3 regions of the Enterobacter mori genome follow, and region 2 is predicted to be linked to each of the others. Evidence: predicted binding sites of a transcription regulator. Region 2 holds the regulator's gene; each other region holds the start of a gene.
What was found. The regulator LexA, encoded in region 2, represses DNA repair genes until DNA is damaged. The targets are predictions, from matches to a motif close to TNCTGTATGTACATACAGNA.
Positions count from the first base shown of each region.

Region 1: sbmC (DNA gyrase inhibitor SbmC) is a predicted target of LexA. The motif match lies at 2,976-2,995, and genes of this name have one in related genera.
Region 3: dinB (DNA polymerase IV) is a predicted target of LexA. The motif match lies at 5,191-5,210, and genes of this name have one in related genera.

Region 1 is NZ_CP104285.1:2,967,928-2,974,455, forward strand. It holds gene emmdR (multidrug efflux MATE transporter EmmdR) at 1-170, opposite strand, end outside; tRNA gene N2K86_RS14070 (tRNA-Asn) at 332-407, shown strand; gene N2K86_RS14075 (gamma-glutamylcyclotransferase family protein) at 461-793, shown strand; gene N2K86_RS14080 (DUF496 family protein) at 843-1,178, opposite strand; gene N2K86_RS14085 (FUSC family protein) at 1,337-2,395, opposite strand; gene sbmC (DNA gyrase inhibitor SbmC) at 2,487-2,960, opposite strand; gene dacD (serine-type D-Ala-D-Ala carboxypeptidase DacD) at 3,079-4,251, opposite strand; gene sbcB (exodeoxyribonuclease I) at 4,444-5,880, shown strand; gene N2K86_RS14105 (APC family permease) at 5,989-6,528, opposite strand, start outside.
Region 2 is NZ_CP104285.1:292,056-298,583, forward strand. It holds gene plsB (glycerol-3-phosphate 1-O-acyltransferase PlsB) at 1-2,252, opposite strand, end outside; gene N2K86_RS01415 (diacylglycerol kinase) at 2,407-2,775, shown strand; gene lexA (transcriptional repressor LexA) at 2,884-3,492, shown strand; gene dinF (MATE family efflux transporter DinF) at 3,555-4,892, shown strand; gene N2K86_RS01430 (CsbD family protein) at 5,014-5,223, shown strand; gene zur (zinc uptake transcriptional repressor Zur) at 5,293-5,805, opposite strand; gene N2K86_RS01440 (cupin domain-containing protein) at 5,921-6,409, shown strand.
Region 3 is NZ_CP104285.1:901,219-907,746, forward strand. It holds gene N2K86_RS04235 (Na(+)-translocating NADH-quinone reductase subunit A) at 1-413, shown strand, start outside; gene N2K86_RS04240 (NADH:ubiquinone reductase (Na(+)-transporting) subunit B) at 417-1,652, shown strand; gene N2K86_RS04245 (Na(+)-translocating NADH-quinone reductase subunit C) at 1,645-2,439, shown strand; gene N2K86_RS04250 (NADH:ubiquinone reductase (Na(+)-transporting) subunit D) at 2,432-3,070, shown strand; gene nqrE (NADH:ubiquinone reductase (Na(+)-transporting) subunit E) at 3,077-3,673, shown strand; gene nqrF (NADH:ubiquinone reductase (Na(+)-transporting) subunit F) at 3,684-4,907, shown strand; gene nqrM ((Na+)-NQR maturation NqrM) at 4,910-5,110, shown strand; gene dinB (DNA polymerase IV) at 5,228-6,286, shown strand; gene pepD (cytosol nonspecific dipeptidase) at 6,342-6,528, opposite strand, start outside.

The DNA of each region.
Region 1 (6,528 bases), 2.1 Mb from region 2:
AGTACGCAGGTATTCTCCAGGAAAATAGGCACAGCAAGGGGGGTGATTTCACGCCAGAACAGAACACGATAACTTTTACGTTTTGCATACCAGGGCGTGCGCATGATCGCCTGGCGTAAGGGGGCAGTGACGTTCAAAATGGACCTTAGCGAGAAAAGTTGAAACTCCATTTCAAATGATGGGGGAGAAATGGCTATCCTGCAAAGTATTTTCCACAAAAAGATGTGTGGATTTACAACAAACTGACGACAGAATCAGCAATCAGTCGATTTTCCCTAAGATCAGGTTTGACAAAACTTTTTTCGCCGCTAAGATAAGCCTCCACAACGATTCCTCTGTAGTTCAGTCGGTAGAACGGCGGACTGTTAATCCGTATGTCACTGGTTCGAGTCCAGTCAGAGGAGCCACATTTAGAAAAGCCTGCTTTCGAGCGGGCTTTTTGCTTTTCCGGTGAGGATAAATGGACGCACTGTTTGTTTACGGCACACTACGCCCCGGTCACTCTAACGCGCATATTCTTGAAAACATTGGCGGTGAATGGCTGGCCGGCTTCGTATTCGGTACGTTTTACGAACGCGGCTGGGGCGCTGCAGCGGATTTCCCGGGGATTGTGCTCCACCCGGACGGACCCCGCGTCGAAGGCTATCTGTTTATCTCTGATAACCTTGCCGCACACTGGCAAATGCTGGATGAATTTGAAGACGGCTACGATCGGGTTGAGGTCACGGTGACCATCCTTGAGGGTAAACAGGTTAAGGCCTGGGTTTATCAGCTACAGCCGCGTTCTGCGTAATAAAAAAGGCTCTCTGTCACCAGAGAGCCTTTTTCACAATTAGCAGCGATTACTCGCTTTTTGCTTCAGCGTTTTTGATTTCGCCCATCACTTTCAGCTTCTTGGAGATGTCGCGACGCTCTTTGGACAGCTCAGCGTTTTTGATGATGTAGTCATCAACACGGTCTTCATAGTCGCTCTTCATGCTGGCGATGATGCCCTGAATAGCTTCAACGCTCATACCTGGCTTGATGTAGTCGCTCAGGTTGTCGAGCAGCAGAACACGTTTCTGGTTGTCACGGATCTTCTTCTCAACGTCCTGGATTTCACGCTGCAGTTTGTTTTTGCGGCGGAACAGGCGGACGAATTCCAGAACATCCTGGAACGAAGGCTTGGTAGTTTCCATTTTTACACCCCTGATAATGTGAGATTCGGATTCGTTAAGGCAACCGTTGTAACAATAACCTTACTGACAGCGGCTGCGAATGACAATGGCTATATCGTTTAAAGCTATCATAACCCCAATTGCTGCTGAATCGAAGCAGCAGCCGTCACATACGCCTTTTATTTGCGCAGCGCCCGGCAAATAAGGTGCGATAACAGCTCAAGCTGCCGCGCCAGCTCCATGCTCAGCCAGACGTAGCCATGAATGGGCGTTTCCGCCACGTTATCGCCCTGCCGCTCGTTAATAAGCTGCTTTAGTTCTGCCACGATCTCATTCAGCCGCTCGCTGTTCGCCAGTATCGGCTGCGGATTGCCTTCATAGAGCGCATGGGCAATGGTTAACAGAGTTTGCTGCGTCATCTGCTGCGTTTCTTTGAGCGTATGCGCGTTAAGCATCAACAGGTGACTGGAACGAGAAGCCCAGTGCGCGTTGATCTGCAGCTCAAGCATGCAGACCAGATTGCGGCTGACCGTCTGGATCGCTTCAAAAATCGCTTTCTGGATATGGGTTTCTTTGCTGGCGGGCGCGATCAGCCCGCGCATTTTGACGACATCATTGAGGATCTTCTGCAGGTGTTTTTCCAGTCGTGGCCGCTCAACCAGATTCGGGGAAAAGCCGGCCTGATAGACACGGTTAAAGGCCGTCACGTAATTCGCCATCTGAATACGCCAGTGCAGAAAGGCGCGTTGCGGCCAGATCCCCGTAAACAGCATTGCCAGCAGCGAGCCAAGGACCACATCCCCGCTTCGCCACAGCGCCGTGGTCATATCCCCTGCGGGTGCGCCAACCACCACCGCGAGAGTAATACCAATCAGCAGCGCCTGATACGGCCTTTTGCCCAACGCCAGCCAGCCGCAGAGGAACATGGCTGCACCGCACCATGCCAGCATGACCGGAAAGGAGATCAGCTCCAGTTTCAGGGCGATAAGCCCCAGGGCGGAACCTAAAACGGTTCCGCCAATTCGCTCAAGCGCGCGCGGAACAACGTTGCCCCAAAAGGAGATAGGCCCCATCACGACCACCAGCGTAATCAGCGGCCACGTTCCCTCAGGAACATCCAGCAAGCGAACCAGTACAAACGTCAATACGAACGCCAGCGCGATGCGACACCCATGCACCACGCGGTAATGTTTGTACAACCGAATTTCAAACGGCGTTAATGATTTGTCGGGACGCACACCCGCTCTCCAGCTACACGGCAAATCACAATTGTACTGTGTTTTCAGCCGGGTGGATCGCCCCCGGCTAAAAATCCCACTTTTAACAGGGTTAACCCGCTTTATGCTCTACCGCGACGAACATCTCAATGTCCCAGTAGCCGTCTGCATTACCGTCATTGAGATAGCGTTCGAAGCAGGGTTTTGGGGCAATCTGGTATTTATTGTCCTGCAGTAGGGAGTTAAAGAACTGGTACCACGGGGTCGCAAAGTCGTAATTTTCAACGCGTGCCGTCGCGACCGCATAATCCCCGGCCACAATTTCGGTCATCATCACCCCTTCACTGTTATCGGGAATGATAAAGTCGTCGGGTACCGTGACGGCGGTGTCACAGCGCAGTTTTTCTGCCGGGACCTCATCAGGATTATCGTAGTAAACCGCTACCCACTCCAGCGGCTGAATGTGACGCCCATCCACCCACATGACCAGTTGTTCAAAGCCCTGCTTAACGGTTTTTTCCCACGGCCCAACAAGGTGAAAACCTGCGATTTTACGTTTCTGTTGCTGCTTGATGCTGTAGTCCATGCTGCCTCCGTTTATTACTGTATATTTATACACTATAAAGCAGAATGAATATTATCGGCAAACGAGGAGTGTTTATTATGTGAGCAGACTCGCAACCCTGCCAGTCTGCTCAGAAAGGTTAGATGTTGTGATGCAGATAATCGCTCAGACGGGAGAAAATACCGCCTTTATCAACGCGTTCCAGCGTGACCAGCGGCCAGTGCGCCACCAGCTTATCGCGGTCGTACAGCTGAATTTCACCGACCCGCTGATGGGCGGCAATCGGGGCTTCCAGCTCTTTTGTATCCAGCACGTATTTGGCCTTAATGTTTGGCACCTCCGCTTTTGGCAAGGTTAGCCAGAAATCCTGATCGGTTCCCAGATTTACCTGTTCTTTATAACCGTACCAGATCCGCTCGGTCCCCACTTTTTTACCGCTGTGCAGGATCTGCACCGTATCAAAGTTCTGTTGTCCCCAGTGGAGCAGCTTGCGCGCCTGATCTTCACGCCCCTTCGGGCTGTCTGCGCCCATTACCACGGCGATCAAACGACGTTGACCGTCCACCGCGGAGGCAATCAGGTTAAAGCCCGCGCCGGAGGTATGCCCCGTTTTCAGACCGTCCACGTTCATGGTTTTATCCCACAACAAGCCGTTGCGGTTCTGCTGGGTGATCCCGTTCCAGGTCAGGCTTTTCTCGCTGTACATATGATAAAACTCTGGCTCACCGTGAATGATCGCGCGGGAGAGAACGGCCAGATCGTAAGCGGAGCTGTGCTGCCCAGGCGCATCCAGTCCGTGAACGGTTTCGAAATGGGTGTCGCGCAGGTTCAGCTTTTGCACATAGTCATTCATCATATTCACGAACTGCGGCTGACCGCCCGCGACGTGATCGGCCAGCGCCACGCAGGCATCGTTACCGGAGTCGACAATCAGGCCCCGGCTGAGATCGCGGACGGAAACGCGATCGCCCTCTTTCAGAAACATCAGAGACGATCCGTCAAAGACCGGGTTACCTTTTGCCCACGCGTCGCGCCCAACCGTGACGATGTCATCCGGGCTGATGCGATGGCTGTCGATAGCACGATCGACGACGTAGCCCGTCATCAGCTTGGTCAGGCTTGCCGGATTACGCTGTTGATGTTCATTGCCCGCCGTTAATATCTGACCAGTAGTGTAATCCATCAGCACCCAGGACCCCGCCTGGATGGCAGGGGGTTGCGGGGAGAAATCCAGCGGATCGGCAGCCAGCGCAGATGTGATACTCGAAGCAAGTAAAGAAACAGCAATAAACAGACGGCGTTTCAACGGTATATCCTCAGGTCATTAAAAATCGATGACCTTTTTACGGGAGTTCTGCTGTTGTTACCTGCCTTAATTGCAAAAAAATGTGACAGAGTGCATGTTTTTCTCTGACGCTATCTCGCAAATTTCACGCATGACCGCGCTTTTTATTCGGACTGCTTAGCGCGATCGTTTACCATAGCGTCGTGAATTTTTTACAGGATGATATTACTGGTGTCTGATTCTGCCGCGCGCCCAACTTTTTTGTTCCACGATTACGAAACCTTTGGCACCCATCCGGCGCTGGACAGACCTGCGCAGTTTGCTGCCATCCGTACCGACGACGAATTCAACATCATTGGCGAGCCAGAGGTCTTTTACTGCAGGCCTGCGGATGATTATCTGCCGCAGCCGGGCGCGGTGATGGTTACGGGCATTACGCCGCAGGAAGCACGGGAAAAAGGCGTGAACGAAGCGGAATTTGCCCGCCGCATCCACGATCTGTTTACCGTTCCCAATACCTGCGTGGTCGGTTACAACAACATCCGTTTCGATGATGAAGTGACGCGCAATATCTTCTACCGCAACTTCTACGATCCCTATGCCTGGAGCTGGCAGAACCGTAATTCGCGCTGGGATTTACTCGACATTATGCGCGCATGTTATGCTCTGCGTCCTGAAGGCATTAACTGGCCGGAGAACGAGGACGGGTTACCGAGTTTCAGGCTTGAACACCTGACGCGCGCCAACGGTATCGAGCACAGCAATGCCCACGACGCGATGGCGGACGTCTATGCCACCATTGCCATGGCAAAGCTGGTGAAAACCGCCCAGCCGCGTCTGTTTGGGTATCTGTTGAGTCACCGCAGCAAACAGAAGCTGACTACGCTGATTGATGTACCGCAGATGAAGCCGCTGGTACACATCTCCGGGATGTTCGGTGCCTGGCGCGGCAATACCAGCTGGGTTGCGCCGCTGGCATGGCATCCCGACAACCGTAATGCCGTTATCATGGTGGATTTGGCGGGCGATATCTCCCCGCTGCTGGAACTGGACAGCGATACGCTGCGTGAACGGCTTTACACGCCGAAAAACGAGCTCGGCGATCTCCCTGCCGTACCGGTGAAGCTGGTTCACATCAATAAATGTCCGGTGCTGGCGCAGGCCAATACGCTGCGACCGGAAGATGCTGACAGGCTGGGAATTAACCGTCAGCACTGCCTGGATAACCTGAAGGTGCTGCGCGACAACCCACAGGTACGGGAAAAAGTGGTCGCCATCTTTGCCGAAGCCGAACCTTTCGTGCCGTCTGAAAACGTGGATGCCCAGCTGTATAACGGCTTCTTCAGCGATGCCGATCGCGCGGCGATGAATATCGTCCTGCAAACCGAGCCGCGTAACTTACCGGCGCTGGATATTACCTTTGCAGATAAGCGCATTGAAAAGCTGATGTTTAATTACCGGGCGCGAAACTATCCGGGTACCCTGGACGAAGTGGAGCAGGAACGCTGGCTGCAGCATCGACGTAACGTGTTTACGCCGGAATTCCTGAACAGCTATGCGCAGGAGCTGGAAATGCTTTACGGCCAGTATGAAGGGAATGCTGAGAAACAGGCGCTGCTGAAATCCCTGTTCCAGTATGCGCAAGAGATCGTTTGAGTGACGGGTACAAAAAAGCCGGAGACATTGTCTCCGGCTTTTTTTTCGCCCGGTGGCGCTACGCTTACACGGGCCTACGGGTGTACTGGTCGGGCACCCGACATTATGTTACGCAACGTCTTCGTACTGAGGAACCGGGTTACGGAAGCTCTTCGTAACGCAGGCCAGGTAAACCAGACCAATACCGCCCCAGATCAGACCCAGAACCATTGAGCTCTCTTCCAGGTTAATCCACAGTGCACCCACCGTCAGCGCGCCACACATTGGCAGCACCAGATAGTTGAAGTGATCTTTCAGCGTTTTATTACGCTTCTCGCGGATCCAGAACTGAGAGATTACCGAGAGGTTAACAAAGGTAAACGCCACCAGCGCACCAAAGTTAATCAGCGCTGTTGCGGTCACCAGGTCAAACTTAATGGCCATCAGTGCGATTGCGCCAACCAGCAGTACGTTCCACGCCGGGGTACGCCATTTCGGATGAACGTAGCCGAAGAAACGGGTTGGGAACACACCGTCACGACCCATTACGTACATCAGGCGAGATACACCTGCGTGTGCCGCCATACCGGATGCCAGTACGGTTACGCTGGAGAAGATCAGCACGCCCCACTGGAAGGTTTTCCCTGCAACATACAGCATGATTTCAGG
Region 2 (6,528 bases):
AAGAACTCCGGTGCGTTAATGCCGTGCAGAACAGACAGGCGCTGTGCCAGCGTCCGGCTCTCTTTTTCCAGCGTACCACGGTTGATCGACGGGTTCGCGCTGAGCAGCCAGAAGGTGATGGCGTAGCGCTGCAGCGTTTCACGCGCACCGGCGGCCAGCAGCTGCAGGGTGCGGGAGCGGGACGGGTTGATATGCAGCTCGTCATTATTCAGGGTAATCAGCCCCTGACGACGCATCTCTTCCGTCATTTTATCCAGTTCTACCGCCAGCTCATCTTTACTCCAGCGCAGGAACAGCTCCGCTTTCAGCATCGGGTAGATAGCTTCAAGATGGCGCAACAGTTCCTGACGCGAAATGCGGCGATGCTGGGTAATAATGGCCGCCATCAGCGACGGCAACATCAGCATATGCGTGATGTTGTTGCGGTAGTACGTCATCAGCACCGCCTGCTCGCGCGGGAGGATGATGATGTCACCGATGGTGTCTTTTTCGACTTCGAACTTATTCATCTGCAGCGCGTGGTCGATAAGCTCGCTCGCGGTAGCAGAAGGCACAGTCGAATCAACCGAATACGGCACGTTGCGCATAATGTTCAGGTAGCAATCAAGCTGCTCGGTCAACTGCTCACGGGTGAGTGAGCGCTGGCGAGAGGCCAGAAGCGCGGTACAGCACAGGTTCATGGCGTTCGCCGCACCTGCGTTGTTAATGCGCACCATCAGCTCTGCAGCAATACCGTTCACCGTAGGCGTCAGCCACGCCGGACGTACCGCTTCGATAGGGTCGATAGACTCGCGCCACTCCGGGACATGGTTGTTCAGATACGTCATCAGCGGCATCGGTTCGCCAAAGTTCACGTAGCCCTGGCCAAGATTGCGCAGCTTGCTCAGGCCGCGCAGCATCTGCGGCAGGCTCTCTTTCTCTTTGGTCGCACCGCGCAGCTCTTTGGCGTAAGTGCCCACTTCCATGACGTGTTCATAGCCAATGTAGATCGGCACCAGCGTGATCGGACGCGTGCCGCCGCGCAGCATCGCCTGGATGGTCATCGATAGCGTGCCGGTTTTCGGATCGAGCAGACGCCCTGTACGGGAACGACCGCCCTCCACGAAGTACTCGACGGAATAGCCGCGGCTGAACAGCTCGCCGAGATATTCACGGAACACCGTGGAATAGAGCTTGTTACCCTTAAAGGTACGGCGAATAAAGAACGCACCCAGACGGCGGAAGATCGGGCCTGCTGGCCAGAAGTTCAGGTTGATACCCGCCGCAATGTGCGGTGGCACCAGCCCCTGGTGATACAACACATAGGAGAGCAGCAGGTAGTCCATGTGGCTGCGGTGGCAGGGCACATAAACAATTTCATGACCGTCGTGGGCCAGCTGGCGTACGCGCTCTGCGTTGTGGACGTTAATGCCCTGATAGAGACGGTTCCAGGTGAAACTCAGGATACGGTCAGAGAGGCGAATCATCTCGTAGGAGAAGTTCGCCGCGATCTCTTCCATCAGCGCAATGGCGTTCTGCTGTGCTTTCTCGTGGGAAATCTTCTTGCTGCGTGCTTCGTCTTCAACTGCGCGGGCAATCGCTTTGGAGGCCAGCAGCTTGTTGAAAAGATCCTGACGCGCCGGGAGACGAGGCCCAACGGCAGCCAGACGCTGGCGTGCGAAGTGCATACGCGCTACGCGTGCCAGTTTTTGCGCGATGATCTTGTCGGTGCCGTGCTCGTCCGCCATACGACGCAGCGAAACGGAAGGGGAGAAGCGCACAAAGCTGTCGCGTCCCAGCCAGGAGACCGCGAAGAACTTCTGGATGCCGTTGAGCATACGCAGCGGCGGATTCTCTTCGCCTTTTTCGCGGCCCGGACGGCGACCAAACATCACTGAGACCGGCACCATCTGCACATCCAGATCAGGATTGCTGCGGTGCAGGTCGAGATAGTCATGGAACAGCTTGATGGACTCTTCTTTCGGCGTGTAATAGGTAAACACGCGCGGCCCGCCGTGGATAAACACGTAGCGCGGCAGCAGAGTGCCATCAACTTCAAGCGGTTCAAGTGGGTCAGGTAAATCATGCGCCAGACATTGGGCGCGAAGCGTCAGCAGGTCTGCCTTCGAGTTATAAGGCAAAACATACATAATAGGGCGCGACGTATCGAGCCCTAATTCCAGCGCAGGTTCTGCTGGGATAGACTTACTTTTTACCAGGACGCTTAATGGTAAATTAAGTAATTTGTAGTAAATTCGTGGCCAGCCGGACATAAACGATGTAAAGCCTCTGGTTAATAATGCAATTGCGGCGCAAGGATAACAGAAAGCGCGCAAAATTTCTGTTGTTACCCGTCATACTTCAGGCTGCAGCAAAACGCGCTGCGCTCACAGTTACTGACGCTTTTTCCAATAAAAGGTTCTTTTAATGGCCAATAATACCACTGGGTTAACCCGAATCATCAAAGCTGCTGGCTATTCATGGAAAGGTTTCCGTGCCGCGTGGCTTAACGAAGCTGCTTTCCGCCAGGAGGGGGTCGCCGCTATCGTCGCGATTATCATCGCCTGCTTCCTTGATGTTGATGCAATAACTCGCGTGCTTCTCATCGGCTCTGTTCTTTTGGTGATGATAGTGGAAATTCTCAATAGCGCTATTGAGGCGGTTGTGGACCGTATCGGTTCAGATTTCCACGAACTTTCTGGCCGCGCGAAAGACATGGGATCTGCCGCTGTGCTGCTGGCGATTATCACGGCTGCTATCACCTGGGTCACGTTGCTTTGGTCACATTTCCGATGAGCCTCGAGGAATAATTAAGTCCCTGGTTTTTTGTGCAGTTTTTGGTTCCAAAATCGCCTTTGACTGTATATACTCACAGCATAACTGTATATACACCCAGGGGGCGGAATGAAAGCGTTAACGACCAGGCAGCAAGAGGTGTTTGATCTCATTCGGGATCATATCGGCCAGACGGGTATGCCACCCACGCGTGCGGAAATCGCTCAGCGTCTGGGCTTCCGTTCTCCAAATGCGGCCGAGGAACACCTGAAAGCGCTGGCGCGCAAAGGTGTGATTGAAATTGTGTCTGGCGCGTCTCGCGGCATTCGTCTGCTGGTGGAAGAAGAGACAGGCATTCCGCTGATTGGTCGTGTCGCCGCAGGTGAACCTCTGTTGGCCCAGCAGCATATTGAAGGTCACTATCAGGTCGATCCTGGTATGTTCAAGCCGAGTGCGGATTTCCTGCTGCGCGTCAGCGGGATGTCCATGAAAGATATCGGCATTCTTGACGGCGATCTGCTGGCCGTTCACAAAACACAGGATGTACGTAACGGTCAGGTTGTGGTCGCGCGTATTGATGATGAAGTGACAGTCAAGCGATTGAAAAAACAGGGCAACACCGTACAGCTGCTGCCCGAAAATAACGAATTCTCCCCGATTGTGGTGGATCTGCGCGAACAGAACTTCTCCATTGAAGGTCTGGCCGTTGGTGTTATCCGCAACGGTGAATGGCTGTAACCTCTTCCTGACAGGCTACGGGTCTCCGTAGCCTGGATCATTTTGCATTCCCGGTATTTTTCATGTCACTGCTGACAGCTTCTGATAAGGCATTGTGGCGTCTTGCACTGCCGATGATTTTTTCCAATATCACCGTTCCCTTGCTTGGCCTGGTGGACACTGCGGTGATTGGTCATCTGGATTCCCCCGTTTATCTGGGCGGCGTGGCGATTGGCGCAACGGCGACCAGTTTTCTCTTTATGCTGCTGCTCTTTTTACGCATGAGTACCACGGGGCTTACGGCACAAGCCTATGGCGCGAAAGATCCGCTGCGACTGGCGCGCGCGCTGGTGCAACCACTCATTCTGGCACTTGGGGCAGGTGCCTTAATCGTTCTCTTTCGCACGCCGCTGATTGATCTGGCGCTGCATATTGTGGGTGGCAGCGAGGCGGTACTGGAGCAGGCGCGTCGCTTCCTTGAAATCCGCTGGCTCAGCGCGCCCGCATCACTGGCAAACCTGGTTCTGCTGGGCTGGCTGCTGGGCGTGCAGTACGCTCGTGCGCCGGTCATCCTACTGGTAGTGGGAAACCTTTTGAACATCGTGCTCGACCTCTGGCTGGTGATGGGCCTGCACATGAACGTACAGGGCGCGGCGCTGGCAACAGCAGTCGCAGAATACGGCACGTTTCTCATCGGCCTGTGGATGGTCTGGCGCGTACTGGCCATGCGTGGCGTCTCCCTTGTCATGCTGAAAACCGCGTGGCGCGGCAACATCCGCAAGCTGCTGGCGCTGAACCGCGACATTATGCTGCGCTCATTACTGCTTCAGCTCTGCTTTGGCGCGCTGACGGTCTTTGGGGCGCGACTTGGGCCGGAGATCGTCGCGGTTAATGCGGTCCTGATGACGCTGCTGACCTTTACCGCGTATGCGCTGGATGGCTTTGCCTATGCCGTTGAAGCCCATTCGGGGCAAGCGTATGGCGCACGCGAAAGCGGCCAGCTCCGCGAGGTGTGGCGGGCGGCTTGCCGTCAGTCAGGCCTGGTGGCACTGGCGTTTGCACTCATTTACGCCTGTCTGGGTGAACAAATCGTTGCCTTACTCACCTCCCTCCCATCGCTGCGCGAACTGGCGAGTCACTATGTCGTCTGGCAGGTGATCTTACCGGTGGTGGGCGTGTGGTGTTATCTGCTGGATGGCATGTTTATTGGCGCGACGCGAGGTGCGGAGATGCGCAATAGCATGGCGGTCGCGGCTGCAGGTTTTGGCCTGACGCTGCTGACCTTACCGTATTTGGGCAACCACGGTTTATGGCTGGCACTGGCAGTTTTTCTCGCGTTACGTGGCCTGTCGCTGGCCTTTATCTGGCACCGTCACTGGCGAAATAACACCTGGCTGCCTTCCCGCCACGATATATCGTGACGGTTAAAGATTCCGAATATGAAATCAACCGCCGAATCCTTAACTACAATAATTATCACGTCCAGCAGAAAAGAACGTAACGGACGTTACGACCCGACGCTTAACTTAAGAGGACACGATGATGAATAAAGACGAAATCGGCGGCAACTGGAAGCAGTTCAAAGGTAAAGCGAAAGAACAGTGGGGTAAGCTGACGGATGACGATATGACCGTCATTGAAGGTAAACGCGATCAGCTTGTCGGTAAAATCCAGGAGCGTTACGGCTACGCAAAAGACCAGGCGGAAAAAGAAGTGGGCGACTGGGAAAAACGCAACGACTACCGCTGGTAACCGGGCTATACCCGAAAGTACAAGGAAGTACGCCCTGAGGGCGGCCATGAGCCGCCTTTTCTTTTGCCGTTAACGCGGCTTTTTCTTCACGAGAATAGAGTGATCGTGTTGGCATTCATCCTGATGACGACAGGATTCCACCTCCACGCACGCCGAGCACAGCCCGTGCGCTTCAATCACGTTATGACGCAGGGCGAAGCCCATTTTAGCCGCCAGGGTATGCATAATATCTTCCACGCCTTCCGCACACTCTTCCTTCACTGCGCCGCAGCGGTCGCAGATAAACATGGCTGAGGTATGGGTTGGCTGATCGAACAGATGGCACAGAACATAGCTGTTGGTCGATTCAACCTTGTGTACAAACCCTTGTTCGAGCAGAAAATCCAGCGCACGATAAACCGTAGGCGGTTTTGCCTGTGGCTCGGTTGCACGCAGCAAGTCCAGCAGGTCGTATGCGCTGATCGCCCCCTGTTGCAGGCTCATCAGGCGCAATACCTCGAGGCGCTGCGGAGTCAGGCGCACATTGCGTTGCGCACACAGCTTTTCGGCCTGCGCTAACAGCTCTTTTGTGGACTTATCCATTGAGCACCTCGGATGTAATAGGATGGAAAACCCTCACTTTATCATGTTCTGGTAAAAACACCGAGATCCACCAGGCTGTGCTATACCTGACGCATCGCAATTCGGGGAATTAACCATGAAAAGACCTGACTGTATTAAGCACTGGCAAGATGTGGAAGGTGCTGACGATTCTACCTATCCCGACAGTAACGAACTTTTTTCCATCGGCGCGCCCCTCGCTCGCAGGCTGGGCTTAGGCCGTATTGGTATTCATCATGAGCGTTTGCCGCCAGGCCGTCGTACGTCATACCCACATGCGGAAAGTGACGAAGAAGAGTTTATTTATGTGCTTGAAGGGCATCCGGAGGCCTGGATAAACGGCTACCTGTGGAAGCTTGAGCCGGGAGATAGCGTGGGGTTCCCCGCCGGGACGGGCATTTGCCATACCTTTATAAACAACACTGACGAAGAGGTACGGTTGCTGGTTGTCGGCGAGGCCAATAAAAAGCAAAACCGCATCTACTACCCGCTGAACCCGGTCTATGCCGCGACGCGCGAGGACCGCTGGGTAGATCATCCTCCTCAATTTTTTGGGCCGCATGACGGAAAACCCGAGCGGAAATAATTTTCCTCTTCTATAAATATTGAGGGCCGTCACAAATTACAACAGGCCGTAAGGGAATTTTACTTAGGGAAAGAAATAGCGGGTCTTTTACTTCTTATTCACAGCAATAGTTCGTTCCT
Region 3 (6,528 bases), 610 kb from region 2:
TTGGCGCGCAGGCTTATCTGGGACGCTTCCATCTGCAGGTGAGCATCGTTCAGGAAGGGCGCGAGAAAGAGCTGTTCGGCTGGGTTCTTCCTGGTGCAGAAAAGTACTCCGTAACCCGCACTACGCTGGGTCACTTCCTGCGCCATAAGCTGTTCAACTTCTCCACCAGCACCCACGGCGGTGAGCGTGCGATGGTACCCATTGGTAACTACGAGCGCGTAATGCCGCTGGATATTCTGCCTACCGTTCTGCTGCGCGATCTCCTTGCCGGCGATACCGACGGTGCGCAGGCGCTGGGCTGCCTGGAGCTGGACGAAGAAGATCTGGCGCTCTGTACCTATGTATGTCCAGGCAAATACGAATACGGACCCGTATTGCGCGAGGTGTTAACCCGCATTGAGCAGGAAGGATAACTGATGGGCTTAAAACACCTCTTTGAAAAAATTGAGCCGCACTTTACCGAAGGGAAGCTCAAAAAGTACTACCCGCTGTATGAAGCGACAACAACCATTTTCTATACGCCGGGGTTGGTGACGAAAGGCGCGGCGCACGTGCGCGACGCCATCGATCTCAAACGAATGATGATCCTGGTGTGGTTTGCCGTATTCCCGGCCATGTTCTGGGGCATGTACAACGTCGGCTTGCAGACTATTCCGGCACTGCACCACATGTATGATGCGCAACAGCTGGCGCAGGTGATCCAGTCCGACTGGCACTACCGTCTGGCGCAGTCGCTGGGGGTAAGCTTTGCGGCCGACGCGGGCTGGCTGAGTATGATGACGCTGGGCGCGGTCTTCTTCCTGCCGATCTATATCACGGTCTTTATCGTGGGCGGCTTCTGGGAAGTGCTGTTTGCCATTATTCGCAAACATGAGATCAACGAAGGCTTCTTTGTAACCTCCATTCTGTTTGCCCTGATTGTTCCGCCAACGCTGCCGCTCTGGCAGGCGGCGCTGGGGATCAGCTTTGGCGTGGTGATTGCCAAAGAGATCTTCGGCGGGACCGGACGGAACTTCCTCAACCCGGCGCTGGCGGGGCGTGCGTTCCTGTTCTTTGCTTACCCGGCGCAGATCTCCGGCGACCTGGTGTGGACGGCAGCCGACGGTTTTTCCGGCGCGACGCCACTTTCACAGTGGGCGGCAGGCGGCGGCGAAACGCTGGTTAACAATGCTACTGGCCAGCCGGTCACCTGGTTCGATGCCTTTATAGGCAACATTCCGGGTTCCATCGGGGAAGTCTCTACCCTGATGATTTTGCTTGGTGGCGCGATCATTCTGTTTGGTCGCGTAGCCTCCTGGCGTATCGTCGCAGGCGTCATGCTCGGCATGGTGCTTACCGCAACACTGTTCAATCTCATTGGTTCTACTACCAACCCGATGTTCTCCATGCCCTGGTACTGGCATCTGGTATTGGGCGGTTTTGCTTTCGGCATGATGTTCATGGCAACAGACCCCGTCTCAGCCTCATTCACCGACAAAGGTAAATGGAGCTACGGCGTGCTCATTGGTGTGATGTGTGTATTGATTCGCGTGGTCAACCCGGCTTATCCGGAAGGGATGATGTTGGCCATTCTGTTTGCCAACCTGTTTGCACCGCTGTTCGACTATCTGGTCGTGCGTGCCAACATTAAGCGGAGGAAGGCGCGTGGCTGAGGTTAAAAATAACGACAGCATCAGCAAAACGCTGCTGGTAGTGCTGGTACTGTGTCTGGTCTGTTCCATCGTGGTTGCGGGGTCTGCCGTGGGGTTAAAACCGCTGCAGCAGGAGCAACGCGCGCTGGATAAGCAGCGCAATATCCTGGCCGTCGCTGGGTTAATGCAGCAGGGGATGAGCGCTGACGACGTCTCAAAAATCTTTGCGGAACGCATTTCAGCGCGGCTGGTAGATTTAAAAACGGGTGAGTTGCTCGATAAAGACCCGACGAAGTTTAACCAGGCACAGGCGATCAAAGATCCGCAGATGAGCCTGACGCTAGAGGCCTCGCAAGATCCCGCTGGGATTAGGCGGCGAAGCAACCTGGCTGAAATCTATCTGGTGCGTGATGAGCAAAAGCGCATACAGGAGATGGTGCTGCCTATCTATGGTAACGGGCTGTGGTCAGTGATGTACGCCTTTGTTGCTTTGAGTACGGACGGCCGCACGATTAAAGGGATAACCTATTACGACCATGGTGAAACGCCGGGGCTGGGGGGGGAAATAGAGAACCCTAACTGGCGTGCGCAGTTTGTCGGCAAAAAAGTGCTCGACGATAACGGTCAGCCTGCGCTGAGGGTAGTGAAAGGGGGCGCTCGTCCCGGTGATATGTTCGCCGTTGACGGCCTTTCCGGGGCTACGCTTACTTCAAACGGCGTGCAGCACAGTTTTGATTTCTGGATGGGCGAGCTGGGCTTTGGCCCGTTCCTGAAAAACGTACGTGAAGGAGCGCTGAATAATGGCTGATACCGGTGAACTGAAAGAAGTCAAAAAGGTGCTCATTGGCCCGCTGCTCGCCAATAACCCGATAACGTTGCAGGTGCTGGGTGTCTGCTCGGCCCTGGCGGTCACCACCAAGCTGGAAACGGCGGTGGTGATGACGATGGCGGTCACGCTGGTCACGGCGTTCTCCAGCATGTTTATCTCGATGATCCGCCACCACATCCCCAACAGCGTGAGGATCATCGTGCAGATGACGATCATCGCCTCGCTGGTGATTGTGGTCGATCAACTGCTACGCGCTTTTGCCTACGAAACATCAAAACAGCTTTCGGTGTTTGTCGGGTTGATTATCACTAACTGTATCGTGATGGGCCGCGCGGAAGCCTACGCCATGAAGATGCCGCCGCTGGCGAGCTTTATGGACGGTATCGGTAACGGGCTCGGCTACGGCGTGATCCTGCTGACTGTAGGGTTCCTGCGTGAGCTGATTGGCAGCGGCAAGCTGTTTGGTATCACGGTACTGGACACGGTACAGAACGGCGGCTGGTATCTGCCGAACGGCCTGTTCCTGCTCGCGCCAAGCGCATTTTTCATTATCGGTTTGCTGATCTGGCTGATTCGTACGTTGAAGCCTGAACAGCAGGAAAAGGAGTAACCGACAATGGCTCATTACCTGAGTTTATTTGTGCGCGCGGTGTTTGTTGAAAACATGGCGCTCGCGTTTTTCCTCGGCATGTGTACGTTTCTTGCCGTGTCTAAAAAGGTCTCCACGGCATTTGGCCTGGGCGTGGCGGTCACCGTTGTGCTGGGGCTTTCGGTTCCGATTAACAACCTGGTGTTCAACTTCGTGCTGAGGGACGGCGCGCTGGTGGAAGGGGTCGATCTCAGCTTCCTCAACTTCATCACCTTTATCGGGGTGATCGCGGCGCTGGTGCAAATCCTTGAGATGATCCTCGATAAGTATTTCCCGTCGCTGTACAACGCGCTGGGGATCTTTCTGCCGCTGATAGCGGTGAACTGCGCTATCTTCGGCGGCGTCTCGTTTATGGTTCAGCGTGATTACAACTTCAGTGAATCCGTGGTGTACGGCTTCGGTTCCGGCATCGGCTGGATGCTGGCGATTGTCACCATGGCGGGGATCCGCGAAAAGATGAAATATGCCAACGTGCCTGCGGGTCTGCGCGGCTTAGGGATCACCTTTATCACCACCGGCCTGATGGCGTTGGGCTTTATGTCCTTCTCCGGTGTGCAGCTATAAGGGCTAACAGATGGAAATTATTCTTGGCGTGGTGATGTTCACGCTGATTGTTCTGGTGCTGTCAGGGCTGATTCTGGCGGCGCGTGCGAAGCTGGTGAACGCCGGTGATGTCATTATTGATATCAACGATGACCCGCAAAATCAGATCCGTACCCCGGCAGGGGACAAACTGCTCAATACGCTCTCAGGCAATGGGATCTTTGTCTCGTCAGCCTGCGGCGGCGGCGGCTCATGCGGGCAGTGCCGTGTGACGGTGAAAGAGGGGGGTGGTGATATTCTGCCTACTGAACTGTCGCATATCACAAAGCGTGAAGCGAAAGAGGGCTGTCGTCTGGCCTGCCAGGTCGCGGTGCGCCAGAACATGAAGATTGAGCTGCCGGAAGAGATCTTCGGCGTCAAAAAATGGGAGTGCGAAGTTATCTCTAACGATAACAAAGCCACGTTCATTAAAGAGCTTAAGCTGCGTGTCCCTGAAGGGGAGAGCGTTCCGTTCCGCGCGGGCGGGTATATCCAGATCGATTGTCCGGCGCACACCGTGGCGTATGCCGACTTCGACGTGCCTGAGGAGTATCGTGCCGACTGGGATAAATTCAATCTCTTCCGCTTTGTGTCCGAAGTAAAAGAGCCGACGTTGCGCGCCTATTCCATGGCTAACTATCCGGAAGAGAAGGGCATTATCATGCTCAACGTGCGTATCGCCACGCCGCCGCCGAATGTGCCGAATGCACCGCCGGGCGTGATGTCGTCGTATATATGGTCCCTTAAGCCAGGCGATAAAGTGACGATCTCCGGTCCATTCGGTGAGTTCTTTGCCAAAGATACCGACGCAGAAATGGTCTTTATCGGCGGCGGTGCCGGTATGGCCCCGATGCGCTCGCACATCTTTGACCAGCTCAAACGTCTTAGCAGCAAGCGTAAAATCAGCTTCTGGTACGGGGCACGCTCCCTGCGCGAGATGTTCTATGATGATGAGTTTGAACAGTTGGCGCGTGAGAATCCTAACTTTACCTTCCACGTGGCGCTTTCCGATCCGCAGCCGGAAGATAACTGGACGGGCTATACGGGATTCATCCACAACGTGCTGTACGAAAACTACCTCAAACAGCACCCGGCACCGGAAGACTGCGAGTTCTATATGTGTGGTCCACCGATGATGAACGCCGCCGTGATTAAGATGCTTAAAGATCTTGGCGTCGAAGATGAGAACATCATGCTTGATGATTTTGGAGGCTGATGATGCTGACGTTTCTGGCTACCTTTGCCGTCTTTGTGCTGGTGGTGCTCGGCATGTCATTAGGCTGGATCATCAAGCGTAAAAGCATTCAGGGCAGCTGTGGCGGTATTTCATCCCTTGGGATGGAAAAGGTGTGCGACTGCCCGGAACCGTGCGATGCACGGAAAAAAAGAATGGCCCGCGAGCAGCAGCGCATTATTTAAGTTTTTGTAGTCGTGTAGGTCGGGTAAGGCGAAGCCGCCACCCGACAATTCCCACGCACACTTCTCAATCCTCGTTTCTTTACTGTATACTTATCCAGTGATGAGTGAGGGCTTACTATGCGCAAAATAATCCATGTCGATATGGACTGCTTTTTTGCCGCAGTGGAGATGCGTGACAACCCGGCGCTGCGGGATATTCCCATCGCCATTGGCGGCAGCCGCGTTCAGCGAGGTGTGATCAGCACCGCCAACTATCCGGCGCGCAAATTTGGCGTGCGCAGCGCCATGCCGACTGCAATGGCCTTAAAGCTTTGCCCTCATCTCACGCTCCTGCCCGGTCGGTTTGATGCTTATAAAGAGGCCTCACTTCATATCCGTGAAATCTTCTCCCGCTACACCTCACTGATAGAACCGCTGTCGCTGGACGAAGCCTATCTGGATGTGACCGACAGCGTGCATTGCCACGGCTCCGCCACGCTGATGGCCCAGGAAATCCGCCAGACGATATTCAACGAACTGAATCTGACCGCATCGGCGGGCGTGGCACCCGTGAAATTCCTCGCCAAAATCGCCTCTGATTTAAATAAGCCCAACGGTCAGTACGTCATCACGCCTGAAGAAGTGCCTGCGTTTTTGAAAACCCTACCGCTTGGCAAGATACCCGGCGTGGGGAAAGTCTCCGCCGCAAAGCTTGAAAGCATGGGGCTACGGACCTGCGAAGATGTACAGCTAAGCGATCTCGCCATGCTGCTCAAGCGCTTTGGGAAGTTTGGCCGCGTGCTGTGGGAGCGCAGTCAGGGCATTGACGATCGCGATGTGAACAGCGAACGATTACGGAAATCCGTCGGCGTTGAGCGAACCCTTATTGAAGATATTCATGACTGGTCCGAGTGCGAGGCCATTATCACGGAACAGCTTTACCCTGAGCTGGAACGACGCTTAATCAAGGTCAAACCGGACCTGCTGATCGCCCGGCAGGGCATCAAGCTAAAATTTAACGATTTTCAGCAGACGACGCAGGAACATGTTTGGCCACGCCTCAACAAAGAAGATCTCATTGCGACCGCAAAAAAGGCATGGGAAGAACGACGAGGTGGACGAGGGGTGAGGCTGGTGGGTTTGCACGTCACGCTGCTGGATCCGCAGTTAGAGCGTCAGTTGGTGTTGGGACTGTAGATTACGCTAATCGTAGGCCCGGTAAGCGTAGCGCCACCGGGCAACAGACGACGAATTATTTCGCAGGGATCGCTTTCAGCAGTTCCGTCAGCAGCGTCCAGTAATGACCGACGCTTTCAATGTGAACCTGCTCATCCGGCGAGTGTGGACCGGTAATGGTTGGCCCGATAGACACCATGTCCATGTCCGGATACGGTTTCTTGAACAGACCACATTCCAGACCGGCGTGGATAACCTGAATG